Regions from separate parts of the Rhizobium sp. 1399 genome, predicted to be linked through region 2. Evidence: predicted binding sites of a transcription regulator. Region 2 holds the regulator's gene; each other region holds the start of a gene.
What was found. Region 2 encodes LexA, which represses DNA repair genes until DNA is damaged. Its sites were predicted from a motif close to TGTTCNNNNTGTGTTCNG; they were not measured.
Positions count from the first base shown of each region.

Region 1 (7,234 bases), on a different contig from region 2:
TGTGGGATACTCTTCAGGAAAGAAGTGGCCGCCCGGCAAAGCATAACCGACGACGTTGTCTGCCATTTGTCGCCATAATGCCAAGGGTCCGCCTTCGTCGGCATACCAAGTGGCCAATGCGCCAGTTCCACTCCAAAGGGCGATGAGGGGACAGCGAATCCTGTGTCCGGCAATATGGTCTTGCATGTCATGCTCGCGATCGATGCTTGCTGCAGCCCGATATTCCTCGCAAATCGCGTGAACATGGTCTGCGTTGCAGAGCGCCTCACAATAGGCCTGTCTGATCTCTGCTGGGAATGCGGCAGTGGAAGATCCCCAGCCGGCGAGCGCGTCATCGATGACGGCCTCCGGTGCACTAGTGATCAGTCTTTCCGGCAAAGGCTCGGCTTGCGCAAGCAAAACCCACGGCCAGAACGCCAAGGCAAATCGGTCGTCAGCCCGATCCCAGACGGCCGAGGTAGGCACGATATCGAGCACGGCAAGCTTTCTTATCGCCGCAGAATAATCGAGGGCCATGCGGTAAGCGACACGGGCGCCGCGATCATGACCGGCGATCATGAACTCACTAAAGCCGAACTTTTCCATAACTTCGACCATCTCGGCCGCCATCGCTCGCTTGGAATAGGGCAGGTGATCTGGGGCGGACGGGGGACAAGCGCTGGCGCCGTATCCGCGCAGGTCGGCACACACGACAGTGAACTCGCAGGCAAGCAGCGGAGCGACGTCGCGCCACATTAGATGGGTCTCGGGGAAACCGTGCAGCAATAGAACCGGCGGGCCGCTCCCGGCGATGGTGGTGAATATCGATCCACCCGATAAGGAAACTCTTTGTGCGCGCTTCTTCTTCGACACGTTGCTTCTCCTTGCAAGGCGCTCGGGGCGCGCCGCGCAGCTCACCTGAAGGGGACCATTTGTCCGATGCGGCGATCTGGTTCATCTTGTCCACGCCAAACCATTGTGCGGTGGCGACGGATTGGGCGGCGCCATCCGCTCCGCTGAAAATCATGCGAATACGCCGATCTACCTTGAGCTCGTCAAGCATTTCGCCGCCTTCTCGTACCCGGTGACAAGATATCAGCATACCAGATGGCTCCTTGGCGGTCGAAACCTGGTGGATCGGAAGCACTACCCAGATGCTCTGGTGGAGAAGGCGCCAATCAGCGACCACATCGAAAGCAGTCGAATGCGGCCCAGGGGGTTCCGCGCTGGCTAAAATGCGACCATCGGCAGATAATGCCATGTCATCCGGGAATTGAAAGCGTCTGCCTGCTTTTCAAAGCTGCCTTCCGGCGGAACCAGCAGAATTGACTGCCCATTGACAGATCCCCCCGCAGATCACCGTATGTGCCAAAAAAATGCGATTTGGCCATTGTCGCGAAGCTCAAAAAGCTTGCTCGCGAAGCAGTCGTCCCTCGTTACTGGCGTGAGTTTAAAGTGAAGGGGGAAGAGCCGTGCAAGCTGCACCGGTGAAAACGCAGCCTAGTCATCGCCGTGCTGTTGTTCGGCTGCCGTTTTAAGCGCGGCCATCGGGATCCAGTCTTCCGATCCAGGGAAGCGGACATGCCAGTAGGCCCATCCGTTAAGATTTGGAGCTCTGCCTATTCGATTCCGGGCCAGAGCACTTGCTGCCTGCGACAGAGTGTCGAACTGCCTGCCGTCTACCACAAGCTTTCCGTTCAAGAAGCAGCCAAAGAAATTTTGTTGCCCCCTCATGTAGGCCATTTTCGCGTCTGATCCGTGGGGGATGGTGACACCTTCGCCGGTCCAGGCCAATCCGTTTGCTTGAATTGCCTCACCGATCTGTATTTTTGTCATCGCAGCTGTCATCAATGTCCCTGTTTCTCGCAAGGCGGTGCGGAACTGAACCCGCGCATTCTTGGTGGCTGGTGTTGCGGGCAAGGAAAGTGCCGCACGCTCGGAAGTCCTAATTAGATCAAACCGGGGAATTTCCAAGGCAGTGGCAGAGGCCAGATCCATCGCGTCGATCGGACCCTTCGCCACCCCGTCGGAGCTGAGCGTGGGGCGCGGTGGATCAGGCGCGAGATTATATGGAGCTGCGGAGACACGAGTTCCGACAGTTTGCGAAACCCACGGGCAGCACGAAGGCAATTGCAATCATTGACCGGCTCTTGGGCTGCGGCATGCAAGGCGATTTAGGGTCTCTTGACTGTGCGGCGACCTGCTTAAACCTCTGCTCTAGGTAGGGAGCTGTCGCAATCGTCACCTGTGATCCTCATCAAGCCGCAATGCGAAGAGCAATTCGGAATGCGCAACCAACGCACGCTGGTTGTCACCCGGGATCAATCGCAGCACCAAGCGCATGATGATAGACAGTGATAATAGGCGAAGACGGAGTGACAGCTGGCTCAATAACTTTTTCCTACCGGCCCACCTAAGCCTTGGGCTTGGGAACTTCCCCGTTGCTACCTGTGTCATGGATTGCGAGGCGCAAGGGGCGAAGCCATCGGTCTGCATCCGGAATATTAGGTTGTCAACGCGCCGCCAGTGCACTCCCCGCCATCAAGCAAAAGGGGAAGATCTTGATCGCGACAGCCGCTTAGGCCTGTCTTTCTCGCTGATGTTGAGAAGCTCGCCGTTCGCGGCAGACGAACGCCTCGACGGGCCACGGCAGCTCGAGCGCTGGGGCCCGCCTGTTACTCGATACGAAGGCGAGCCCCACCCGCTCGGTCCCCGACATGCATAAGGCGAGGCAAAATAAGCATGCCGCGGAAAAACTGTCGCGTGAAAAACGCGTGACATGGGCCAACCGCCATTGCGCCGCCGCTGGCTTGTGTTCTGGATCATGTTGATGAAATCGTCTCCAAAAAGAAATCCGCCAAAACGGGTAGTTGAGGATGCAAAAGGCGGACCGCTCGATGCCTGCTGGGGACCGACGGGGTCTGCCTTGTCGTACGAACCCATCTGCCTAACATTGAAAGCTGGAGTTTGTTTCGCGTCCGCTGTGCTGCGACGACACAGGAAGAGACCCGCTTGGGGAAACAAGCGGGTCTCATTAGGCTGGAGATGTCATTAAGCAGTGACGATCGTATCATGGGAGAAGATCGAACGAAAGTCATTATGTGAGCTATTTCTAAAATAGATGATTTGATGTCGAGCGCCCGAAATGCGTCTACCACCAATCATGAAGTTCTTTGAGCTTCACTCGTGCTGCTCGGCCGCTTGGGATGCCTCCCGCGCGGATTTTGCCAGCCTTTCGTCGGCACTATCCGCTGCAGATCCAAGAGAGCAAGATGAAGTTTCAGCGATGAGGCCCCCTGTCGTGCCAGATCTTATCGCGTCGATTGACTCGGTACCTGGCCGCAGTCAGAAGCACCCGGTTGCGCCATCTTCAACGTATTCGCGAGGCGATGCTGTTTTGCGCGCCGCGAGCGCGATTTGAAGCTGGCTCGCCGCCTAAAGCGCCAGCCGCAGCTGCGGTTGCGTGAGAGCTGCTCGCCGTTCCAGTGAAGACAGCGACACGCCGAGCAGACGGATCCCTTTTTTCGGCGGGAAGATTGGCGCGAGAAGCAGGCTGACTACCTCCTCAAGATCGGCAATCCCCGGCAGCGCTGCCGGAACTGTCTTGCTGCGCGTGATCTGGGTGAAGTCGGCATATTTGACCTTGAGTGTCACGGTCTTCGCCCCGATTTCATTGGCTTCGCAGTAGCCCCAGACCTTTTCGATCAGGGACTGAAGCCCCTCGCGCGCAGGTTCGTAGGAATGGATGTCCTGCGAAAACGTGTCTTCCGCGCCGATGGATTTTCGCACCCGGTCAGGCTTTACCTGGCGATTGTCGATGCCACGGGCGATCCCATAGAAATACGGTCCCGATTTCCCGAAATGCCCCGTGAGAAGCTCGATCGATTGCTGCTTGAGGTCGGCGCCGGTCTCGATTCCCAGTCGATGCATTTTTTCAGCGGTTGCCGGCCCGACACCGTGGAATTTTTTGACGGGGAGTTGCTCGACGAAGGCCGGACCGTTCTTCGGCGTGATGACGGCCTGGCCGTTCGGCTTGTTGAGGTCGCTTGCCATCTTGGCGAGGAACTTGTTGTAGGAAATCCCGGCCGAAGCATTGAGGCCGGTGAGCTGCTTGATCTTTGAGCGGATCTCCGACGCGATCTCGGTCGCAATTTCCATGCCTTTGAGATTGTCGGTGACATCGAGGTAGGCTTCGTCGAGTGAGAGCGGCTCGATGAGAGACGTATATTCGGCAAAGATCTCACGGATCTGCTGCGATACGGACCTATAAACCTCGAAGCGAGGCGGCACGAAAATCAGCTCCGGACACTTGCGCCTCGCCGTCACCGACGGCATGGCCGAGTGAACGCCGTAAATTCGGGCCTCGTAACTTGCCGCCGCCACAACGCCGCGAACCGCCGCATAGCCAACGGCAACCGGCTTGCCACGCAGTTCCGGATTATCGCGCTGCTCAACTGAGGCATAGAAGGCATCCATGTCAACATGGATGATTTTTCGGACTGGGGTAGAGCTCATATCGTTCATGGCGCCGTCGGCGATCGCAATGGGATCGGCGGCGCTCATCGAGAGTTCCATGCCGAAACAGAAGGGGAACATAGCAGGCTCCATCCCCATATCAAGCATTTCATTGAACGGCTGCACGCATCATCAAGCGACTGGAAGCGGGCAGTCTGTCTGATGGCGCTATCGGATGCGGCGGCAAAAACTTCTGGACGTGCGAAGATATACCGCCTGGGGCTTTCACGCGTGGAACGAATAACGGTTTCGGGGCTTTCGCTCCTGTCAAACGAAGGAGACTGTTATGGGAAGCACAGCAGACAAGATTAAGGGAACGACGAACGAGGTCGCCGGCAAGGCGCGGCAGGCCGTCGGTAAAGCCGTTGATAATCACGAGGAACAGGCAAAGGGTTCCCTGCAAGAGGCCAAGGGCAAGGCCCAGGTCGCCAAGGGCGACGCCAAGGATGCCGTGAAAAAGGTCGTCGACAGGGCATAGCCACATTCGAGCACACATTCCCGCACCAAGCCCGCGCCGGTCGCGGGCTTTTTTTACGAAAGATGCATTTATGAAATATTCAGCACTCGCCGTTACCGCCGTCCTTGTCGTCCTTCTTGCGGAAAACGCATCTGCCCAGGCAGTTGAGGATCCCGCAGTCAATGCCTGCAAGAACACAGGCCTTCTCGCTCTTCGGGAGCGCTCGCCGGAGATCACTGATCTTGTCATGGATATGGAGAGCCTCGCCATCAGCAAGTCTGATACCAAAGTCGAGGATGTGGCCGTGAAAACCGTCATTCTTGGAGAGGCCTACATTGCCCGGAAGGAAAAGACGGGAAAGCCGGACAGGTTCGTGTGCTTGCTCGGCGATAAGGGTAAGGTTCTGCTGACGTTCTTCACCGCCCAGTAGTGCATCTGCGACCCGGGGCTGAGAAACCGACGGCGGCAAGGGGTCGGTCATGTGATCGGACCGTCTCGGGCAGGCGGGATAGAACCGCGAAATCGATCGATAGAGGCGCGTTCTCGAAACTTGATTGTAAAATCGACCGTTATGTCCCACGCTTCAGGCTGGCGGAATCTTCTCGAATTTCGGCACCGCAGTACGAGGTGATCCCGGGCCTGTCACCTTATGGTCCAGGACAAAAGCCCCGGCCTCTAGCGGCTTGAATTGCCAGGGATTTATGGCGTGACGATGAAGGCGTCGGACGTGCCGGGAAATCTCATAGATGGACGCGCCGCGCAAGCCGCGTTGCTTGACGGTTCCTGCCTCACCGAGCAGGACCATGCTTCGAGAGAACCCACGCGAGCCAGGAGATCGGAACATACAAAGAACACCATTGGCGTTCCGGCCGATTTTCGGCTATGGCTCGGCAGCAACAAGTCGAGGCCCCAATGAGTCGGTTGAAGCTCCTCAAAGACCAGCGTCAGCTTGCGCTGTCAAAACTCGAAAGCCTGGCAGAGGATCATCCGCTTCGACCACGATATTTGGAACGCGTGCGTGAACTGGACGATCAAATCGAGGCGCTCAACTCAATCAACTAGATGGACAACAAGGGATTAACGATGTCGTTGGCCGAGAAATTCATCGTGGTTCCTTTCAAGCGCAATCGAGCTGGCTTGATCCCAGGAGAGATGCGACAGGCTTCGAATGGGACATCTGCGGAAAAGATCGCTTCTGCAATGTCGGCCAGATCCCTCGGTGTTGGAGCCTACTCCGTGATGGTCGACAGCGAAACGGGTGATATGAGCTCGCCAAGACTGCTCGCTGCCTTCGGTGAAGTTGGTGATTTGACCCAAGACTGAGGTACAGCGATCGCATTTCAGCGCTGCTTCATGGGCAGGCTGCCAACTCGTCCTGTGGAGAGGCGCGCCACATGCTGTTCGGCAAGGGCCGGACTTCTCCGAATAGAACGCACGGGCCGCGGTGTTGAAGACGACCGTCTCCTGGCCGAGCAGACCGGAGACCGCCTCTGAACTCTCATTGTTGTTTAAGCCCAAGATCTGCAGCACACCGGCGTTCGGCAGGAATGTGGGCGCTGGCACAGGCGGCCAGCAGTCTGTGAATGTCCTGGGCGATCGGCCAGAGCGAGGGCCGGAAATCCGCGGCCTCGTCAAAGACAGAGTTGTCAGGCCGTTTTCGCTCGTTTGGCTAGCAGGGAGGCGGTCGCTGTTGCGCGATCCTGCAATTCCTTTGCAAGACGGGCTTGGCGAAGGCGCACAGTCTTTTCCTGGCGAGATCGAACGAGGGAGTCGAGCTCTTCGACGGCGCTGTTGCGTGCGAAAAACTGTGATTGTGAGCGGTTGAAGGCTGTCTCAGCCTGTTGGCGAGACTTGCTATATGTTTGTGACATGATCATTTCCGGATGAAGGCCGCCGGGTTGGCGGCAATAAAAAAGGCCAGGCAATACGCCTGACCCTGATTGGTATCAGCTCTTAACAGTGCCAGTACATCCGTGGTCAACGAAAAGCAGATACCGGATGAGTTAGGCAGCCTGCAGATTGCAAGCGGACATCTTGCCCGACTTATTGTCGCGCTCCAGCTCGTAGCCGATCTTCTGACCTTCTACGATTTCGCGCATGCCGGCGCGCTCGACGGCCGAGATATGGACGAACGCATCGGCGCCGCCATTGTCAGGCTGAATGAAGCCGAAACCCTTGGTGGAATTAAACCATTTAACTGTGCCAGTGGTCATGATGAACCCTTTCATAGCAATTGAGGAACCACAGCACCGGAGCGCTGCAGATGGTGATAGCGATTTTTGA
Region 1 covers NZ_JAVDSU010000025.1:21,008-28,241, reverse strand. Annotated here, with positions in the region: gene J2X71_RS37435 (alpha/beta fold hydrolase) at 1-852, opposite strand, end outside; gene J2X71_RS37430 (hypothetical protein) at 1,480-1,977, opposite strand; gene dinB (DNA polymerase IV) at 3,415-4,503, opposite strand; gene J2X71_RS37420 (CsbD family protein) at 4,781-4,972, shown strand; gene J2X71_RS37415 (hypothetical protein) at 5,043-5,381, shown strand; gene J2X71_RS37410 (hypothetical protein) at 6,035-6,274, shown strand; partial or broken gene J2X71_RS37405 (TraM recognition domain-containing protein) at 6,362-6,575, opposite strand; gene J2X71_RS37400 (hypothetical protein) at 6,598-6,822, opposite strand; gene J2X71_RS37395 (cold-shock protein) at 6,955-7,164, opposite strand.
Region 1: dinB (DNA polymerase IV) is a predicted target of LexA. The motif match lies at 4,557-4,574, and genes of this name have one in related genera.

Region 2 (7,234 bases):
AACGGACTGATGTATAAGCAGATCATCTATGGCAAGGATCTCGTCGCCGATATTCTCCCGCCGCCGCTCTATGTCATCGAACCCTATATGCTTGCGCTCGAAGCCGTCGAGCAGCCGGCCTCGGCAACGGCCAATATCGAACGCATCCGAACGGTTCTGAAGCCGGCTTATGAAGACCGCCGCAAATATTGGTCAGAAACGCCGCTCAGCGCCGATCTCAAGCGCAAACTTCTCGATGACGTTCTCGTCAGGGGCGACGCCTTCTGGCAAGTCATGGATGAGGAGGCGGTGCCTGCAATACTCAAGGGCGACAAGGCCGCCGTCGAACCGGCGCTCCTCAAGCTTGCAACGAATTTTCATGTTCACGAAAAGGCCGTGAACGAGCTCGTGGCGATGGCGAACGCCTTCCAGGCTGATGCCGAAAAGCAGGCGGCCGAACAGACGGAACTGCTCTCCGCCGTTACGCTATCTGCCGCTGCGCTTTCCTTCGTGCTCATCGTTGCCGGGCTCTACATGTTCCGCCGGCGCGCGATCGTGCCGCTATCGGCGATGCGCGACTACATGGCGGTCCTCGCGAGCGGCGACTATTCCCGCGAAGTTCCCTATGTCAGACGATCCGACGAAATCGGAGAAATGGCGCGCGCGGTCACGGTCTTTCGCGAATCGGCAGAAGAACGGAACGCCATCCGCGCGCACCAGGACGAGGAACGGCAGGCACAGATGCGCCGCAATGCCGAACTCGACGCATCGAAGAGCGTGGAGAATGCCACACGCCAGCGCGTCATCGAAAGCCTGAGTGCCGGCCTGGAGCGGCTTTCGCGCGGCGACCTGACCGTGCGTCTCAACGAGCAGTTCGCCAACACTTATGAAAAGCTTCGCGAGACCTTCAATACCAGCATCATCATTCTTTCCGATGCCATGAAGGACATTTATGCCGCCACGAATACGGTCGGCGACAGTTCGCGCGAAATCGCACTTAGCACCAATGATCTGGCACAGCGCACCGAGAACCAGGCCGCCTCGCTCGAACAGGCGGCTTCGGCGCTGGATCAGATCACGGTCACGGTGAAGACCTCATCGGAGCGAGCCCAGGAAGCCAATGCGATGATGTCGGCAACGAAGGAGAGTGCGGCACGTTCCGCCGAGATTGTTTGCGAAGCGGTGACCGCCATGGAGAAGATCGAGGAATCAGCGGTCAGGATCGGCGATATTATCAACGCCATCGATGAGATCGCCTTTCAGACCAATCTTTTGGCGCTCAACGCGGGCGTCGAGGCAGCACGCGCCGGAGACGCAGGGAAAGGCTTTGCCGTCGTAGCTCAGGAAGTCCGCGAGCTCGCCGGCCGCTCCGCCAATCTCGCCAAGGAGATCAAGCTTCTCGTCGAGACGTCGTCGCGGCAGGTTTCCGCAGGCGTGGCACTTGTCAACCGCACCGGCGAGGCACTCGGCGATATCGACCGCCAGGTGCTGCAGGTGACGGCACTAATCGAAGCGATCGTGCGCTCGTCTTCGGAACAGTCGGTCGCGCTCGTCGAGGTCAACGCTGCCGTCAACCGTATGGATCAGGTGACACAGCAGAATGCGGCGATGGTCGAGGAGACGAACGCCGCCTGCCAGGAACTCGGCAACGAGGCGTCCCATCTCGGGCGCATGCTCTCCCGCTTCGCATTGGAGGAAAGGCGCCCGCCCCGCGCGGCAGCCTGATGCTGCCTGTCGTTCAGGCGGCCTTGGCGATCGCGTCGAAGGCGAGAAGCTTCTCGAGAAGCCGTGGCATGTCCTTGAGATAGACCATGTTCGGCCCGTCGCAGGGCGCGTTATCCGGATCCTGATGGGTTTCGATAAAGACCCCGGCGACGCCGACGGCCACGGCTGCACGGGCCAGCGTCTCCACGAACTGCCGCTCTCCGCCGGAGGTTCCCCCCTGCCCGCCGGGCTGCTGGACTGAATGCGTGGCGTCGAAAATAACGGGGGCGCCGGTTGCTGCCATGATCGGCAGGGAACGCATGTCGGAGACCAGCGTATTATAACCGAAGGAAGCGCCGCGCTCGCACAGCAAGATGTTCGGATTGCCGCTCTGATTGAGCTTGCCGAGCACGTTCTTCATGTCCCAGGGCGCCAGGAACTGGCCCTTCTTGACGTTGATAACGCGGCCGGTCTTTGCCGCAGCCACCAGGAGATCCGTCTGACGAGACAGGAAGGCCGGTATCTGCAGGATGTCGACAACCTTGCCCACTTCAGCGCACTGTTCTTCAGTGTGGATGTCGGTCAGAACCGGAATGCCGAGTTCCTTCTTTAGATCGGCAAAAACCTCCAGCCCCTTCTCAAGGCCGACACCGCGTTTGCTCGACAGGGAAGAGCGGTTCGCCTTGTCGAACGAGGTCTTATAGACGAGCCCGATGCCGAGCTTGGTGCACAGTTCCTTCAACGTGCCGGCAACCATGAACGCATGGTCGCGACTTTCCATTTCGCAAGCGCCGGCAATCAGCGACAGACGTGCAGCATTGGAGAAGGTGACCTTGCCGGCGCCTTCGCCGACCGTCACAACGGAGTTCGTAGTAGAGCTCATGATGTTTCCTCGAAAGCGAAGAGCACGCCCTGACCGGGCGCGGGCTTCACCAGAATACGGTTGCCCTTGCGTGTATAGGTCACCCCGTTAGCAGCCAAATGCGCTTCTGTCACGGCCAGATCGCCAACCGCAAAGAGGATTGCCCGGCCGCGCAGGCCGCGATCGATATCCGGCGTCGCCAGATCGAAATAGGCCTCCAGCCCCTGCGGGGTCATCAGGCTGATCTTTGCGTTTCCGGTAAGCACCTCCAGCCCGAAACTCGTATCGCCAGCAGAAGCGGCTTTTGCCGCCGAGCGAACGAAGTCGCCGAAGGCTGTCGGCTCGGGGGCTGCGAGCGCGATCTCGGCAATGCCTGTCACGCCATTGGCGTGGGTCTCCAGCACGTTGCGGTCGGCAGGAAGCGGGTTGATGCGCTCGACAGCGAAGAGAAAGAAATCCGGTGCCCGGAGGTCGGCAGCGAAGGCGAGCCGGAAGCCGGCAATGCTCTCCGTGCCATCCGGCATTTTCACAGGGCGTTCGAACTGCAGCACAGAACCGGCACTGATGCTGCCCTTCACGAATCGAGCATGTTCGTGCTTTGCATCCGCGGTGGCGAAGGCGATGGCGGACAGTCCCTCGCTGCCGCAGCGGAAGCGGAAAGCCTGATCGCGAGCCGTGAAGACATTGCCCTCACGTGCCGTCACCTCGCTCTCCTCGACGCTCGCGACACCGAGCGGCTCGATATAGGTTTTGTCGGCAAAGAAAACACAGGCATTCTCCGTGCCGAAGGGATGGCGGGCATCAGGCGCGACGGTAAAGCCCAGCTTGCCCAGCCTTTCGCGGGCTAGGTCGATATCGGTAACCGGCAAAACGAGATGATCGATCGGAAGCGTGTCTTGGCTCATCGGTTCTTCTCCCAGCAGTGACAAGGAGATGTGCTTCAGCAGGTCTCGTGAAACAAGGCCAGACAGGCCTAAGGGCGATAAAAATCAAATTCTCGACAGATTGAACAGAAGTTTTACGAAAATTTAGCTACTTGCGGAACACATATGGAACATATAGTGTCCGTTCTGGATTTGTTTCAAGACTGGGGAGACGCCATGCTCACGCGCAAACAACAGGAACTCCTTCTTTTCATTCATGAAAGGATGAAGGAGTCAGGCGTTCCACCGTCTTTCGACGAGATGAAGGACGCACTGGATCTGGCCTCGAAATCCGGTATTCACCGGCTGATCACGGCGCTCGAAGAACGCGGCTTCATTCGCCGGCTTCCGAACCGGGCGCGCGCGCTCGAAGTCATCAAACTGCCGGAAGCCTACAGCCCAAGCCTGCAGCCTCGGCGCGGCTTTTCACCGAGCGTCATCGAGGGCAGCCTCGGCAAGCCCCAGCCCGTGGCGCCTCCTGCCTCGGCGAAGCCAGCACCCGCTGCCGATAACGGCAATGCGGTCTCCGTTCCTGTCATGGGCCGCATCGCCGCCGGTGTTCCGATCTCGGCAATCCAGAACAATACGCATGACATCACCGTTCCCGCCGATATGCTTGGCTCCGGTGAACATTATGCGCTGGAAGTTCGCGGCGACTCGATGATCGAAGCCGGCATCTTCGATGGCGACACGGTCATCATCCGCAATGGCAGCACAGCCAATCCGGGTGATATCGTCGTCGCGCTCGTCGATGACGAGGAAGCAACGCTCAAGCGTTTCCGCCGCAAGGGCGCATCGATTGCGCTCGAGGCAGCAAACCCTGCTTACGAGACCCGCATCTTTCCGCCGGATCGCGTCAAGGTCCAGGGCAAGCTCGTCGGCCTCATTCGCCGCTATCACTGACCGGTGACAGATTGGCGTCTGCGAATGTGTTACTGCGCCAATCATAGGCGCGGTGGCGCATCCAGGGTCGCCCCAATGTGTCGAATGCGGTTGCGACCTCAACTCCCTTATCGGTGAATCGAAGTTCGACAGAACCTGTCTTGCGCAGCGTCTCGCCGGTAAAGAGCAGCGCGCCGGAACGACAGCGGTCGAAGCGCAATCGGACGGGGGTCACGACAATGTCGGCCGTATCGCAGGCTGGTCCGAGATAGGCAGCATTTTCGATGACGGTCAGTTTCTTCCCATTGACGAGCAAAGTGGTGCACCAGGCGCCCTTCAGGCAGGAGAAGCGTGACGGCGGGCTAATGGCGACTGCCTGTCTCATTGCCTCTCTGGCTTCATTCTGTTGGTCGGGTGACAGTTGCAGTCTTTGACCATCAGGCGCAGTGGGCGCCTTGGCAGCTTGAAGCATAACCGGCTTCTGATGCTCTTCGACGGCAAGGGCCCTCTGCCATTGTTCGAAGATGAAGGCGGGCGGCTTTTCACGGTTCGAAGCCATCGCCTCTCCATCGACTATAGCGACCAGGCCGCCATCTTCGGAGATAGCGATATCGGGCATCGCCTCCGATGGAAGAAGAACAACAGCGAGCGTCGAGACCGCGACAATTGCCGTTCCCATGTGCCGCAGCCGGGTTCTGAGCAGGGTCAGCAGCAGAAATCCGAAAACGGCGGTCGGGAAATACCAGCCGGGCAAGCGGCCTACATCTATGTTGCCGCCCCACCCCGCTACTGCCTTTGCGATGGTGATCACCAGATCAAGCCCGAAGCCTGCCACCGGCCATAGCCAGCCGTCCAGACCAAACGGCATCAGCAGCATTGCCAGCATCCCGGCCGGCATGACGATGAAGGTGATGACCGGCATGGCCGCGAGATTTGCCGGCAGGCCATAGGCAGTCAGCCGGTGGAAATGCTCGATCGAAAACAGCGCCGTCGAGAAACCACCGATCAGCGACGTCAGGAAAACGCCACCGAAGAAGCCACCAACCATGAAGAAGGGCTTCATGATCGGCAGCTTGGCAAAGGCATTCTCCCGCATCGGCCGCCCCTTCCAGAGGTCGTAGCCGGCGACCAGTGCAAGTGTTGCGGCAAAGGACATCTGGAAACTCGGCCCCAGCACCTCCGATGGCGAGACCGCGAGGATCACGAGAGCGGATAGCGCCACGTTTCTGAGACTGATCGACGGCCGGTCGAAGAAGACCGCAACCAGCATAATCGCCATCATGATGAAGGCACGTTCGGCGGAAACGGCAAAACCCGAGATCAAATAGTAGGCCGTCACCGCAGCAAGCGCACCGGCCGCCGCGATCTTCTTGGTTGGCCACGCCTGGGCAATGCCGGGAAAAAGGCTGAGAATGACGCGCAGCCCGACAAAGAAGATGCCAGCGGAAAGCGCCATGTTGAGGCCGGAGATCGCGATGATATGCGCAAGGCCGGACTGCCGCAGCGCCTCCGTCGTTTCATCCGAGATCGCCCGTCTCTCGTCCGTGACAAGGGAGGCGGCAAAGGCGCCGGTGTCGCCTGGTAGTGTGGAGCGGATCCGATCGCCGATGCCGCTTCTCAGGCGGTAGAGCGACTCCAGAATGGCCTCACCGACCAAACTCGCTCGCTCCGGCTGTTCCGCAACCCTCTTCGGTGCTCCGTAGAAGAAGCCGTTGGCACCAATGCCGTTAAAATAGGCACTGAAGGCAAAATCATTGAGGTGGGGGAGCGCCGGTCCCGCCGGAGGCGTGAGACGCGCCCTGCCCTCGATGACGTCGCCGAGTTCGAACGGCTGGGTGGCTCCGCGGACCAGCACGGAGATGCGTTCGGGCGGACGCTTGATCTCAGGAGCATCCGTACCGGTGACGTCAAGAATATAACGCCAGCGCCCTTGGCCATCGCCTTCTCGGCGTTCGATCCGGCCGGTCACCGTTGTCGTTACGGCTGAATCGAGGATCAGGGTCTTTGCCCGCCATGTTTCGATCTGCGCGGAGAGCATTCCACCGGCAAAAAGAAGTAGAGCAAGCAGCGTCGCCTGCAGTTTCGTCCGGGCATAACCGCAGAGCGCAACGGCAATAAGGAGAACAAGCAGGCAGAGACCGAGCGACACGGCCGGAAAGTCCGAGGCCGCAAGAAACCAGGTCGCGGCACCTGCACCAAGGAAGACCGGAGAGAAGAGGATGAGGAGACCGTGGCCGGCCTCTTCGGTGGCCATACGCATCGACGACCCGACGTATCGGTTCGCAACAGTCACCAATCGCCATCGAAATGGGATCGCAACCTGGGTCCGAGCCGATTGCGTCACAATGGCGCGCGGGGCAATGCCAGCAAAATCCATCTTTTCATCAATGGATTGCTCTTGTCGTTCTCTTGTCTCTAACCCTGCCATAATCGCCTGGACCCGCCCCCGGATACCGGCAGAATGCAACCTGAAATCAAAACGAGCAAACAATAATCGATTGAAATAAGACGAAAATTCGCGGGAGCAAAAAGTCCAGTCAAATCATGGTGTTCTGATATGCATTTAGCTCATCGCTGCACTGCCTAAAAGATGATGCCGCGATGCACAAAATGGCATCACGGTAACTTGGCATTAGCTTCGCGATCATATAGCTATCGCTTAGGACGCTTAACCCTTATGGCGCTTTTGCGGCGCCACCGCCACCCCGGAGGATCAGCATGACGGATCAAAGCGCTACAATCAAAATCGGTGACAAATCAGTCGATCTCGCCGTGCGAAAAGGCACGGTTGGACCCGACGTCATCGACATCGGTGCCCTCTACAAGAACACGGCTTCCTTCACCTACGATCCCGGGTTTACGTCGACTGCATCCTGTGAATCGA
Region 2 covers NZ_JAVDSU010000018.1:38,495-45,728, reverse strand. Annotated here, with positions in the region: gene J2X71_RS34290 (methyl-accepting chemotaxis protein) at 1-1,704, shown strand, start outside; gene kdsA (3-deoxy-8-phosphooctulonate synthase) at 1,718-2,566, opposite strand; gene J2X71_RS34280 (VOC family protein) at 2,563-3,450, opposite strand; gene lexA (transcriptional repressor LexA) at 3,646-4,371, shown strand; gene J2X71_RS34270 (ComEC/Rec2 family competence protein) at 4,352-6,778, opposite strand; gene gltA (citrate synthase) at 7,069-7,234, shown strand, end outside.

Region 3 (7,234 bases), on a different contig from region 2:
TGCGTCCGTTCTCCCGCGCGCGATCTTGAAGCTCGTGCTTCAGGGCATCATCCAAGTTTCGGATCAGAAGATCACCCATTAACAGCTCCTATGATATCATCGATATCATAAGGCGCGGCCGCAACATTTTCAATGCTGCAACTCAGAGCGCCTTGGACTTGGAAGCCTTGGTGAACTTCTTGATGACCATTTCGCGCTTCAGCCGCGAGATGTGATCGATGAAGAGCACGCCGTTCAGATGATCGATCTCATGCTGGAGACAGGTAGCGAGCAGACCGTCGGCCACCACACTCTGTTCCTTGCCTTCACGGTCGAGATATTTGACGGTGACCTGCGCCGGCCGCTCCACTTCCGCATAATAGTCGGGAATGGAAAGGCAGCCTTCCTCATAGACGGAACGGTCATCCGAGGAGCTGACGATCTCCGGATTGATGAAGACGAGCGGCTGTTTTTCCTCGCCTTCCTTCGAAAGATCGATGACGAGCATGCGGCGTGGAACGCCGACCTGGATTGCGGCAAGGCCGATGCCCGGTGCGTCATACATTGTTTCCAGCATATCGTCCGTAAGGCGCTGGAGATCGGCGTCGACCCGCTCGATCGGCTTGGAAACCTGACGGAGAACGGGATCGGGAAGAATGATGAGTGGCTTGATGGTCATGGCGTTCCCATAACCCATCTTTTCAAACTAGGGAATTATCCGCCGGGCAGGGATTGCGGTTTTTTGCAGCGCCTGCCCGGATTTTGCCTGGATTATTCAGGCTGCGCGGCGGGCGGTACCGGCAACCTGCCGACCTTCAGCACGAGCGCGGAAACGCTGCAGCAGTTCGATGAGGTTCTCGACCCCATCCTTCAGCCTGCGGGTTTCGGCAGACGTACGCTCGACCATGCCGGAATTCTGCTGGGTGATCGTGTCCATGTTGCGGATCGCCACGCTCACCTCGTTGACGCCGGTCGCCTGATCGCGGGCGGCAGCCGCAATATCGGCGACGAAGCTGTTGATGATGTCGATACGGCTGATCATGTCGCTCAGCGCCTCACCGGTGCTGCTGACGATGTTGACGCCCTCGTTTACCTGCGTCGAGCTTTCGGAGATCAGATTCTTGATCGCTTTGGCGGCATCGGCCGTGCGCTGGGCAAGCTGACGGACTTCCTGTGCGACGACCGCAAAGCCCTTGCCGGCATCACCAGCACGCGCAGCTTCGACGCCGGCATTCAGTGCCAGCAGGTTGGTCTGGAAGGCGATCTCGTCGATGACGCCGATGATCTTGGCGATTTCGGTGGAGGACTTCTCGATACCCGCCATGGCCGAAACGGCGCTGGTGACGAGTTCGCCGGAATTCTTGGCTTTCTCCTGCGTTTCGCGCACGGCGCCGGACGCCTTTTCGGCGTTGGCGGCGGTCTGGCTGACGCTGACGGAGAGCTGTTGCAGCGCAGCCGAGCTCTCTTCGACGCCAGCTGCCTGCTGCGCGGTGCGCAAGGCGAGATCGTCCGTCGCCTTGGACATCACATCGGCACCTTCGAGAATGTGGCCGGACGTGGTGCGGACAGACGTGAAAGATTCGCGAAGAGCGTTGACGGCCCTGTTATAGTCTTCAGCCATTTGGCGAAAATTCCCGGGCAGATCGGCAGGAAGGGTCGCTTCGAGATCGCCACGCGACAGTGCTTCAAGGCCGCGGCGCAGATGTTCCAGTGCCAGCGCTTGATCGGCTTCTGAGCGGGCGCGTTCTTCTTCCAACGCGTGGCGCTTTTCCTCGAGCGCTTCCAGATAGACGGAGATGGAATAATCCATGTCGAGCATCGCCGCCTTGATGACGGCGGTCAGCTTTTCGGCAAGCGCCTTTCCCTGCTGACGGGCAAAGAGCGATGGCCACTGCTTTTCCATGAGGCCACGGACGAGCTCCGACATGACAAGCGCATAGCCGCCGATATACCAGCGCGGCTCCAGGCCGATGCGGGCATGGGTGCGGCCGACGGCAGTAACACCATTCACATAGCTTTCGTCGAAATTGCCGCCCGAAAGATTGCCCCAATGTTCCTGCTGGCGCTTCTTGGCGTGGCCCATATGGGCCTTGTTGGAGAAGAAGCCTGCGACCGCCGGGGTCTTTGCGAGCTTGCTGTAGAACTTGTCGAGTGCGCCGCCGAGAAGCTCCGAGATCGCCGGCCGTAGCTCCCGCAGGTTCTTGCGCGCCTCATCGTCAAGCTCAATGAAGTCAAGGCGCTGCCTGAGGGCATTGTCGGTCTGGTGGGAAGTCATGGGGGATCTCTATCTGGCGAATGCGGAGGGAAATTGCAGCGCCAGATTTGGTGAATATGGTTTAGCAATCGTTAAGTGCGCGACCGATTTTTCTTCCGTTACAGTAAATTAGCGTCGTTAGCATTAGTAATACGGCGTGGATTGTTCACGTTTTGATCTGGATATTGCCGCTTATTTTGTTATGGTGCGGCATGACCGTGACATCCGACTCACTCACCATTTCCCTGCCGATACTGAGCCCCGGCGTGCTTGCACTTGCCGGCGGCGCACTCGCCGTTCTCATTCTCGTGACAATCGTGTTTGCCTTGCGCAATGCGGGCATCCGTCGCGAGGAAGCTGAAGAGGCCAATCTTCGCGCCGCGGAAAGCGAGGCGCGCATGGCAGAACTTCTGAAAATACAGGCGGAGATGCAGGGACGCATCTCGACCATGACGGAAGTCTTCGGTGCACGGCAGGCCGAACTCAATCAGGCGATCAACCAGCGGCTCGACGGCATGTCACAGCGCATGAGTTCGACGCTGACCGAGCAGACGAAATCAACGCATGACAACCTGCAGAAGCTGCAGGAGCGCCTTGCGGTGATTGATGTCGCCCAGAACAATATCCAGACGCTCGCCAAGGATGTCGTCGGACTGCAGGCCATTCTCTCCAACAAGCAGACGCGTGGGGCTTTCGGCCAATCGCGCATGGAAACGATCGTCGCAGATGGTCTACCGATGGGCGCCTATGCCTTCCAGCAGACGCTTTCCAACGGCTCGCGACCCGACTGCACGATCAGGATGCCGAATGGCGCACCACCGCTCGTCATCGATGCCAAATTTCCGCTCGAGGCGTGGAACGCGATCCGCGATGCAAGCGGCGCGGACGCCGGTAAGCTTGCTGGTCAGCAGTTTCGCCGTGACATGGAAGTTCACATCAAGGATATTTCCGAGAAATATCTGATCCAAGGCGAGACGCAGGAGACGGCTTTCCTCTTCGTTCCCTCGGAATCGATCTTCGCTGAAATTCACGAAAATTTCGAAGGGATCGTGCAGAAGGCGCACCGCGCACGCATCGTTATCGTCTCGCCTTCGCTCTTGATGCTGTCAATCCAGGTCATTCAGGCCGTGCTCAAAGACCAGCGCATGCGGGCGCAGGCGCATGTCATCCAGGGAGAAGTCGCCCTCCTCATGGACGATCTCGGCCGGCTCGACGAGCGCGTACGCAAGCTGCAGGGACATTTTTCCCAGACGCAGCGCGACGTGGACCAGATCATTACCTCAGCGGACAAGCTCACCAAGCGCGGCGCGAAGATCGAGGCGCTGGAATTCGAAGCAGGCGGCGACGGCAAGCCAACCCGCGAGAACGAGCCGTCGGCGAAATCCGTCGAAAGCCGAACCGGGTTGCTCAAGCTCAGGGTGGTTGACGAGGAGTGATCGCTTCGGCAGTGTCGCGGCCCGAAGCAAGGGACGGACATGCCATGATCACAGTTTTCGGCTCCATCAATATGGACCTTATCGCCACGACCAAGCGCCTGCCGAAGCCCGGCGAAACAGTTGCCGGCAACAGCTTTGCAACGGCTGCCGGTGGCAAAGGCGCCAATCAGGCGCTCGCCGCCCGGCGAGCAGGCCGCTATGTCCATATGGCGGGCGCTGTCGGCAAGGATGCCTTTGCCGAGGGCGCCCTTGAACTGCTCGACGGCGCAGGCACCGACCTTTCCCGCGTCAGCCATGTCGAGGGGCCGACGGGCACAGCTCTCATTCTTGTCGGCGGCGACGGCGAGAACATGATCGCGGTCATTCCCGGCGCGAACGGCAAGGTGAGCGGCGACAACGCCGAGGCTGCCGTCAACGCCATGAACGAGGGCGATATACTCATGCTGCAGCTCGAAATTCCTGTCGAGGCGGTCGAGCACGCGCTTGCTGCCTCTCGCGCCAAGGGCATCACCAGCATTCTCAATCTTGCCCCGCTCATTCCGGATGCGCCGCGACTCGGCCGGCTGGCCGATATCGTCATTGCCAATGAAACCGAGTTCGAGCGGCTGGCGGGACAGGAAAACATGAGTGCCGGTGACCGCGAGGCGGCGTTGGAGCGCCTGCATGCCGAGACCGGCCAGACGCTGATCGTCACGCTCGGCGGCGATGGCGTCATCGCGATCCGGGATGGCCAGATTTCCCGGGCGCAGGGCCTCGTCATCGAACCCGTCGATACTGTCGGCGCCGGCGATACGTTCTGCGGTTACTTCGCAGCAAGCCTCGATGAGGGGCTGGATTTCAACTCGGCGCTGCGCCGTGCAGCGGTCGCCGGCTCACTTGCCTGCCTGAAGCCGGGGGCACAACCCTCCATTCCGCTCGCAGCCGAAGTCGCAGACAGAATATAGTCCAGTCCAGCCGCGAACAATCGATAGAAAGCCACCCCTAGTTTTGGGGTGGCTTTCCGGATTTGCTGCCGAAACATAGCGAATTTCATTCAAATTTAAGAGGTTTCTGGCGATCCTTCGGGCGATCGCCACCTCGTTCATCTTCGAGGCGGTCAACCCCATGGCTGCTCCATGATAGAGCGTGCCTTACCCGCTGTGCCGGAGAATGGCCCTTCGGTGCGTCCTTGCCCCAAGGAATCTATGTTCATTTTCAGAATGAAATCGCTTGCGGCGAAGCTCATCGTCATTACCGGTGCCGCCATTGCACTGGTGCTTGTCGTTTCGAACCTCTTCCTCATCGACCAGACCCGTAACCGCGTCCAGACCCTGACGCTGGATCAGGCCAACTCGGAAGCCAAGTCGATCGCCAACGAGATTGCAGCCAATGTCGGCGAGCTTGCGAGCGCTGCTCGCACCATGTCGGGCGTCGTTGGACGCGGACATGAAGGCAAGATCCTCGATCGCAAGGGTATCATCAGCATTCTGAAGGCCAATCTCGAACAGAACGCTTTCGCCTTCGGCAGCTGGTTCTGCGAGCAGCTTGGCGCCTTCGACGGCAAGACCACGGAAATCGCCAACAACAATGACGAAGGCACCAACAAGGTCGGCGCCTTTACGCCTTACTGGTCGAAGAACAGGACTGGCGACATCCAGTTCTCGACCTTCGACAACGATTACACCGCCGAATGGTGGAAGCTTGCTGCCGACAGCGGCAAGGGCGCGATCACGGCGCCCTACCTCGCAGAAGGCACCGACGTCCCGACGCTGCTGACTTCGATTGCCTATCCGGTCATGTCCGGTGGCAAGATGATCGGTGTGGAAGGCGTCGATATTTCGCTGAAATCGCTTACCGACAAGGTGCAGGCGCTGCGCCCCTTCGGCTCCGGCCGTGTGACGCTGATCGCCCAGAACGGCAACTGGATCGTCGCTCCGACCCCCGACCTGATGTCGAAGCCCTATGGCGACAATCCTGGCTCGGCTGACGTAAAGGCTGCGCTTTCGTCCATGAAGGTCAGCCTCGTCAAGAACCTCAGCTTCGACGGCCTCGATCCCTTCGACCGCGTCGTCTATCCCTTCGCAGTTCCCGGTCTGAACGCCAACTGGGTTGTGCTGGTTGACGTCCCGCACACGGCGATGAATGCTCCGGTCCAGGACCAGACCTTCATGATGGTCATCAATGGCATCATCGTGCTCGGCGCCGTGCTGCTTGCCCTCTACTTCGCCGTCCGCTCGCTTGTTCAGCGTCCGCTCGCTGGCCTCGTTTCCAGCGTCAAGGCACTGAGCGACGGAAAATATGACGAAACGGTCGCCGGTCAGAACCGCGCCGACGAAATTGGCTCTGTCGCCAAGGCTCTCGAAGGCTTCCGCTTCGCGCTTGCCGATACGCGGCGTCTCGAAACCGAGGCTGACAACCAGCGCCTTGCCGCCGAAACCGAACGCGGTCGCTCGGAATTGGAACGCCAACAATCGGTCAATCTGCAGCGTCACATCGTTTCGATCGTCGGTGCAGGCCTTTCCGAACTGTCGCAGGGCAATCTCGGCCACCGCATTACAGAGGAATTCCCCGGCGAATACGGCAAGCTGAAGCAGGACTTCAATGCTGCTCTCGCAAGCCTCGAGGAAACCATCAACACGATGAGCCTCAGTGTCGTCAATATCGGCTCCGGTACGGGCGAGATCAGTAACAGCGCCTCCGACCTTGCCAAACGCACCGAGCAGCAGGCGGCAAGTCTGGAAGAGACGGCAGCGGCGCTCAACGAGCTGACCGCCCAGGTCAATTCCAGCGCCGAGAACGCCCGCACCGCAGCTGACAACGTCAATCTCGCCTGCGAAGACGCCGAGAAATCAGGAGAAGTGGTGCAGAAGGCGATTGCCTCCATGCACGGTATCGAACAGTCCTCGACGGAAGTTTCGCGCATCATCGGTGTTATCGACGAGATCGCCTTCCAGACGAATCTTCTGGCTCTGAACGCCGGTGTCGAAGCGGCCCGCGCCGGTGAAGCAGGCAAGGGCTTTGCAGTCGTCGCACAGGAAGTCCGGGAGCTCGCTCAGCGTTCGGCGAATGCCGCCAAGGAGATCAAGACACTCATCAACACCTCGGCCGCCCAAGTCAAGGAAGGCGTCGATCTCGTCGGCCGCGCCGGCGACACGCTGCACAAGATTGCCGAGCAGGTGATGGGCATCAACGGCCTTATCCGTCAGATCTCGGCCTCGGCCAGCGAACAGGCCATCGGCCTGAAGGAGATCAACCAGGCCGTGAACCAGATGGACCAGGTCACGCAGCAGAACGCCGCGATGGTGGAAGAAACCACTGCTGCCAGCGTGACGCTGAACGACGAGGCCCAGACGTTGAAGAGGTTGGTCACCCGCTTCCGCGTCTCCGGGCAGGGAAATGCCGCGGCAACACTGCGCTCCACCGCACAGCAGATGCGCGCACCGGCTGCGCCGGCACCACGCGCGGCCGCTCCGGCACCGCGCCGAGCCGTTGCCCAGTCTCGCGGCTCAGCGGCTGTTGCCCAGGATAATTGGGAAGAGTTCTGATCGCTGATCGCATGACAAGAAAAAGGCGCCTGAGCGATCAG
Region 3 covers NZ_JAVDSU010000001.1:801,295-808,528, forward strand. Annotated here, with positions in the region: gene J2X71_RS04165 (FitA-like ribbon-helix-helix domain-containing protein) at 1-79, opposite strand, end outside; gene def (peptide deformylase) at 143-658, opposite strand; gene J2X71_RS04175 (globin-coupled sensor protein) at 755-2,254, opposite strand; gene J2X71_RS04180 (DNA recombination protein RmuC) at 2,446-3,669, shown strand; gene J2X71_RS04185 (ribokinase) at 3,714-4,613, shown strand; gene J2X71_RS04190 (methyl-accepting chemotaxis protein) at 4,854-7,193, shown strand.
Region 3: J2X71_RS04180 (DNA recombination protein RmuC) is a predicted target of LexA. The motif match lies at 2,397-2,414, and genes of this name have one in related genera.